DNA from 3 places in the Pseudomonas gozinkensis genome. Region 2 is predicted to be linked to each of the others. Evidence: predicted binding sites of a transcription regulator. Region 2 holds the regulator's gene; each other region holds the start of a gene.
What was found. Region 2 encodes sigma-54, which starts transcription at its own class of promoters, with help from an activator protein. Its sites were predicted from a motif close to ANTGGCATNNANNTTGCTNT; they were not measured.
Positions count from the first base shown of each region.

Region 1: a site for sigma-54 is predicted at 912-931, ahead of IHQ43_RS09335 (CmpA/NrtA family ABC transporter substrate-binding protein). Genes of this name have one in related genera too.
Region 3: a site for sigma-54 is predicted at 1,086-1,105, ahead of IHQ43_RS09065 (circularly permuted type 2 ATP-grasp protein). Genes of this name have one in related genera too.

Region 1 covers NZ_CP062253.1:2,058,007-2,060,272, reverse strand. The annotation lists gene IHQ43_RS09340 (quinone-dependent dihydroorotate dehydrogenase) at 1-823, opposite strand, end outside; gene IHQ43_RS09335 (CmpA/NrtA family ABC transporter substrate-binding protein) at 1,046-2,257, shown strand.
Region 2 covers NZ_CP062253.1:1,066,428-1,068,693, reverse strand. The annotation lists gene IHQ43_RS04610 (RNA polymerase factor sigma-54) at 258-1,751, shown strand; gene hpf (ribosome hibernation-promoting factor, HPF/YfiA family) at 1,825-2,133, shown strand; gene ptsN (PTS IIA-like nitrogen regulatory protein PtsN) at 2,145-2,266, shown strand, end outside.
Region 3 covers NZ_CP062253.1:1,995,071-1,997,336, forward strand. The annotation lists gene IHQ43_RS09055 (hypothetical protein) at 1-104, shown strand, start outside; gene IHQ43_RS09060 (ribonuclease E inhibitor RraB) at 315-662, shown strand; gene IHQ43_RS09065 (circularly permuted type 2 ATP-grasp protein) at 1,139-2,266, shown strand, end outside.

The DNA of each region.
Region 1 (2,266 bases), 990 kb from region 2:
TGCTCTTCTCACGCACCGGCGCGCCGGACAGACCGCCCGCCTCGTCACCGTGCTCCATGCCTTCGACGCCCACGCGGCTGAGGGTGGTGTTGGTGGCGATCACCGCGTCCATTCCGGTTTCGATCAGCGCTTGCGCGACCTGCGCGGTCTCTTCGTCGGTCATGTCCGGCGCGATCTTGATCGCCAGCGGTACATGCTTGCCGTGACGCAGGGCCAGTTCGGCGCGGCGTGTGGCCAGATCCGCCAGCAATTGCTTGAGCGAATCGCCGAACTGCAGGCTGCGCAGGCCCGGGGTGTTCGGCGAGCTGACGTTGACCGTGACGTAGCTGGCGTTGGCGTAGACCTTGTCCAGGCAGATCAGGTAGTCATCCACCGCGCGCTCGACCGGGGTGTCGAAGTTCTTGCCGATGTTGATCCCCAGCACGCCTTTGTATTTGGCCGCCGCCACCCGCGCCAGCAGGTTATCCACACCGAGGTTGTTGAAACCCATGCGATTGATGATCGCCTCGGCTTCCGGCAGCCGGAAAATCCGTGGTTTCGGGTTGCCCGGCTGCGGACGCGGGGTCACGGTGCCGATCTCGACAAACCCGAAACCCAGTTGCGCAAAGCCGTCGATGGCCGCGCCGTTCTTGTCCAGACCGGCCGCCAGACCCACAGGGTTCGGGAACTCCAGGCCCATGACAGTCACCGGCAGCGACGCCGGCGCCTTGCACAGCAAGCCGTTGAGGCCCAAACGCCCGCCCGCGCCGATCAGATCCAGCGACAGATCGTGGGAGGTTTCCGGGGAAAGTTTGAACAACAGCTGACGGGCCAGGGTGTACATGGGCGGCTATGACTCGGGCGGCGAAAAGAGGCGGCGATTATAGCCGGGCATCGCCCCGCCGCGCGAGGCGCACGGGTAAATCGGTGCGCATGGCATATGCCTTGCACCTTCCTCGGCATCAGCCCGCAGGCCAATGGTGGCGTGCAGGCAAGGACAATGGCGTCGTCTCTCGGTTTTGCGTGGGCAAAGCCTGGGACGACGTTTTTTTTGAGGGTGGCTTTCATGACTCAAACCTCCGCCGGGCCGCTGGCCTGGGTCAACGGCAGCGATGCCCCGGAAAAAAGCGCGATCAACCTGGGCTTCATGGCCCTGAGCGACTGCGCCTCGCTGGTGGTCGCCGCCACCCAGGGCTTTGCTCAGCCTTACGGCCTGACCCTGAACCTCAAGCGCCAGAGTTCCTGGGCCAACCTGCGGGACAACTTGGTCAGCGGCGAACTCGATGCCGCCCACAGCCTTTACGGCCTGATCTACGCGGTGCATCTGGGCATCGGTGGCGTCGCGCCGACCGACATGTCGGTGTTGATGGGCCTGAACCAGAACGGTCAGAGCCTCAACCTGTCCCACGGTTTGCAGGGCCTGGGCGTGATCGGTCCTGAAGCGCTGCACCATCATGTGCACCAAACCCGCGCAAAACTCACCTTCGCCCAGACCTTCCCGACCGGCACCCATGCCATGTGGCTTTATTACTGGCTGGCGAGCCAGGGCATTCATCCGTTGCAGGATGTCGACAGCGTGGTGGTGCCGCCGCCACAAATGGTCGCGCACTTGCAGGCCGGTCGCATCGATGGCCTCTGCGTTGGCGAACCATGGGCGGCCAGCGCGGTGCAGCAGAATCTCGGTTTCACCCTGGCGACCAGCCAGACCATCTGGCCCGATCACCCGGAAAAAGTCCTCGGCTGCACCCGCGCCTTCGTCGAGCAGTACCCCAACACCGCGCGCGCGCTGGTGATGGCGATCCTCGAGGCCAGCCGTTTCATCGAAGAGAGCCCGGAAAATCGCCGCAGCACCGCGCAGTTGCTGAGCGCCCCGGAATACCTCGACGCCCCGGTGTCCTGCATCGAGCCACGCTTTCTCGGCGACTACGACGATGGCCTGGGCAATCGCTGGCAGGACCCGCACGCCCTGCGCTTTCACGGCGATGGCGCGGTGAATCTGCCGTACCTGTCGGATGGCATGTGGTTCATGACCCAGTTTCGCCGCTGGGGTTTGCTGCGCGATGACCCGGATTACCTCGCGGTCGCCCGTCAGGTGCAACAACTGGAGATCTATCGCGACGCGGCGACTGCTGTGGGCGTCGCGGCCTGGGGCAAGGACATGCGCAGCAGCCAGTTGATCGACGGCAAGATCTGGGACGGCAGCGACCCGGCCGCCTACGCCCGCAGCTTCAAGCTCCACGCGCTGAGCGACAGCGCGCCCCTTCTCGCCCAGCGCTGACAGGAGACC
Region 2 (2,266 bases):
TTCACCACTGCCCGGATCGCCGCGTCAACAAAGTTTTATCGCTTTTTATTGTTACAGCGCTCTAGGCAAACACGACGCTCCAAAGGTTTTCACCACTGCCCGGATCGCCGCGTCAACAAAGTTTTATCGCTTTTTATTGTTACAGCGCTCTAGGCAAACACTTCGGTTTCGGGCATATAATTTGCTTAAGTTTGGCGCTCCGGCGCCCTGTAGTGGATGGCGCATAGCGCCGGCGAATAAGGTGTTAAGCCCCTGCCATGAAACCATCGCTAGTCTTGAGAATGGGCCAGCAGCTGACGATGACACCGCAGCTGCAACAGGCCATCCGCCTGCTCCAATTGTCGACCCTGGATCTGCAACAGGAAATCCAGGAGGCTCTGGAATCCAATCCGATGCTCGAACGCCAGGAAGACGGCGACGACTTCGACAACTCCGATCCCATGGCCGACAACGCCGAACAGAAGCCCAACACCGAGATTCAGGAACCCTCCTACCAGGAAACCGCGCCGACCGTCGATAATCTCGAAGACGGCGAATGGAACGAACGAATCCCCAACGAACTGCCCGTCGACACCGCCTGGGAAGATGTCTACCAGACCAGCGCCAGCAGCCTGCCGAGCAGCGACGATGACGAGTGGGACTTCACCACCCGCACCTCCGCCGGCGAGAGCCTGCAAAGTCATCTGCTGTGGCAGTTGAACCTGGCACCGATGTCCGACACCGATCGCCTGATCGCCGTGACCCTGATCGATTGCATCAACAATCAGGGCTACCTCGACGAAACCCTCGAAGAAATCCTCGACGCCTTCGATCCGGAACTCGACATCGAGCTGGACGAGATTGAAGCTGTCCTGCACCGCATTCAGCAGTTCGAACCGGCCGGCATTGGTGCTCGCAACCTGGGCGAATGTCTGTTGCTGCAATTGCGCCAGCTGTCGGCCAAGACCCCTTGGCTGACCGAAGCCAAGCGCCTGGTCACCGATTACATCGACCTGCTCGGCAGCCGTGACTACAGCCAGCTGATGCGGCGCATGAAGCTCAAGGAAGACGAACTGCGCCAGGTCATCGAACTGGTACAGAGCCTGAACCCGCGACCTGGCTCGCAGATCGAGTCCACCGAAGCCGAATACGTAGTGCCTGACGTGATCGTGCGCAAGGACAACGAACGCTGGTTGGTTGAGCTGAACCAGGAGTCGGTGCCCCGTCTGCGGGTCAACGCCCAATACGCCGGTTTCGTGCGCCGCGCAGACACCAGCGCCGACAACACCTTCATGCGCAATCAGTTGCAGGAAGCCCGCTGGTTCATCAAGAGCCTGCAGAGCCGCAACGAAACCCTGATGAAAGTGGCCACCCAGATCGTCGAACATCAGCGCGGTTTTCTGGAGTACGGCGACGAAGCCATGAAGCCGCTGGTCCTGCATGACATCGCCGAAGCGGTTGGCATGCACGAGTCGACGATTTCCCGGGTGACCACGCAGAAATTCATGCATACCCCGCGGGGCATATATGAACTGAAATACTTTTTCTCCAGTCATGTGAGCACCTCCGAAGGCGGTGAATGCTCGTCCACGGCGATCCGCGCGATCATCAAGAAACTGGTTGCCGCGGAAAATCAGAAAAAGCCGTTGAGTGACAGCAAGATCGCTGGTTTACTGGAGGCACAAGGCATTCAGGTGGCTCGCCGCACCGTCGCCAAGTACCGCGAATCCCTTGGGATCGCGCCTTCGAGCGAACGCAAGCGGTTGATGTAAGCCACGTTACAGCGTTCCAGTGGCAGGCTCTTCGGCCTGCCGCTTTATGCACTGGCAACGAAGGAGAAGCTGTATGCAAGTCAACATCAGTGGACACCAACTGGAAGTTACCCAACCTCTCCGTGAGTACGTTGAGCAAAAGCTCAAGAGGCTTGAGGGACATTTCGACAAGATCACCAACGTGCAAGTCACGATGTGCGTCGAAAAGCTGAAGCAGAAAATCGAAGCCACGCTGCATATTCCCGGCAATGAGGTCGTCGCAAATGCGGAACATACCGACATGTACGCTGCGATCGACGCGCTGACCGACAAGCTTGATAAACAACTCAAAAAGCATAAGGAAAAGACCCAGAGCCTGCTTCAGGGCGCTACCGGTCGATAACGCCCACCCCCATGATCCGACTTGAAAGTATCCTGACCCCCGGCCGTTCCCTGGTGAACGTGCCGGGCGGCAGTAAAAAGAAAGCCCTCGAACAAATTGCCAACCTGATCGCCCGGGAAGTCCCGGATCTGGA
Region 3 (2,266 bases), 930 kb from region 2:
CCGCACTGGATCTCAATGATCTGGAAGGGCGAACCTGCGATGCAGGCGCCAAAAGCCTGAAAACCCAGAACAGCATCGAAATCCGCAGCATCACCCCAGTCTGAAACTTCCTGTTCTTCATGTACCAGGCCTTGGCAGCGGCTCTATCTTGGGGCTACTCTGCAAGCGAGATCAGCGAACGGATCGCTAAGGTCTGGTCTTGTCAGCTACATGCTTGTTTCCCGTCGGCAACGCGGTTGCCGTAAGCACCAGGGCCCTGTGGGCCAGTGCAGGGAATACGGAAAGTCTATCCATCTATGCGAGGGGGACGATTCATGAGCACAGCCTATCAAGAAGACATCAGCAGCAGCGTGCTGCGCCGCATGAAAGAAGGCGGTTTCGATTTTTCCCGATTCCATCCCATCGAGTTCTACGCCATTTTCCCGGACGAGGAGCGGGCGCGCAGGGCGGCAGGCAAATTTCGCGGTGAATCCATCAATGCCCAGGTCAGTGCGCGCGACGACGGCGCCTGGTCTCTGGAATTGAGCAAGGTGATGTACGCAACCTACGACGACATTGGCGATTTCGAGCAGGGCTTTTCGGCGGTGGTCGAGCCCTTGGGCGGCATCATCGAAGGCTGGGGCGTGAAACAGGAGATCCGCAACCGGCACCGTTTGAACTGATCACTCTCGCAACATGTCGAGCTACGGCTGACCTTCGGGTCGGCCGTTGTCGTTTCTGCCGCCCCGAAAGCGCATGGCAAAACCCTGAAACAAGAAACCGGCACAAAAAAAAGCCACCTGAAAAGGTGGCTGAAAGGGAAGACCGGAAGGAGAGGAAACCGGTCAGGGTTACGGCCGGGAGGGCTGCCAGGGCAAGCCGGATCAGTGGGCTGCGAGCTTCGTCAGCGACGTTTTTGCAGCGGATGCGCGGATTATCCGCAGCCGCCGGCGGGCAGTGAAATCAACTCTGACTATGCTGGTGATAGGCGACGGGACTGCGTCGCAATGAAGCGGGGGCGATCAGGTTGGGGCATTTGCCGCACAGGAATGGTGCGGTGCGTGTGGCGTGAATATCCAACCGATTGAAATCAAAGCGTTTATGCCGATGGCACGGGCCTTGCGAAGGTCTGTATGTCCGGGGTGACAAGGAGTACGGCATGATCCGCACCTATTTTGATGAAATGTACGATGCCGGCGGCCAGATCCGCCCGCATTACCGGGAGTTTGCCCGCTGGCTGGCCGAAACGCCTGACGAACTGCTGGCCCAGCGGCGACGCGAGGCCGATCTGCTGTTCCATCGTGCCGGGATCACTTTCACGCTCTACGGGGACGAGCAAGGGACAGAACGCCTGATTCCCTTCGACACCATTCCGCGCAGCATTCCCGCCAGCGAGTGGCGGATCGTCGAGCGTGGCTGCATCCAGCGGGTCAAGGCGTTGAACATGTTCCTCGCCGACCTTTACCACGAGCAACGCATCATCAAGGCCGGGATCATTCCCGCCGAGCAGGTGCTGGCCAACGAGCAGTATCAGTTGGCGATGCAGGGGCTGGATTTGCACCGCGATATCTATTCGCACATCTCCGGCGTCGATCTGGTGCGCGACGGCGACGGCACGTATTACGTGCTTGAAGACAACCTGCGCACGCCGAGCGGCGTGAGCTACATGCTCGAAGACCGCAAGATGATGATGCGCCTGTTCCCCGAGCTGTTCGCGGCCCAGCGCATCGCGCCTATCGACCATTACCCGAACCTGCTGCTCGACACCCTGAAGAGCTCAAGCCCGATCGACGATCCGAGTGTCGTGGTGCTGACACCGGGACGGTTCAACAGCGCGTTTTTCGAGCATGCGTTTCTCGCCCGGGAAATGGGCGTGGAGCTGGTGGAGGGCGCGGACCTGTTCGTGCGCGACGACAAAGTCTTCATGCGCACCACCGACGGCCCGAAAGCGGTGGACGTGATCTACCGCCGGCTCGACGACGCGTTCCTCGACCCGCTGGCGTTCCGCCCGGATTCGATGCTTGGCGTACCGGGACTGCTGTCGTCGTATCGCTCCGGCAACGTAGTGCTGGCCAATGCCATCGGCACCGGCGTGGCGGACGACAAATCGGTTTATCCATTCGTCACCGAGATGATCCGTTTCTACCTCGATGAAGAGCCGATCCTGAAGAACGTGCCGACCTGGCAATGCCGAAACCCGTCTGAACTTTCCCATGTACTGGCCAATCTTCCGGATCTGGTGGTCAAGGAAACCCAGGGCTCCGGCGGTTACGGAATGCTTGTGGGG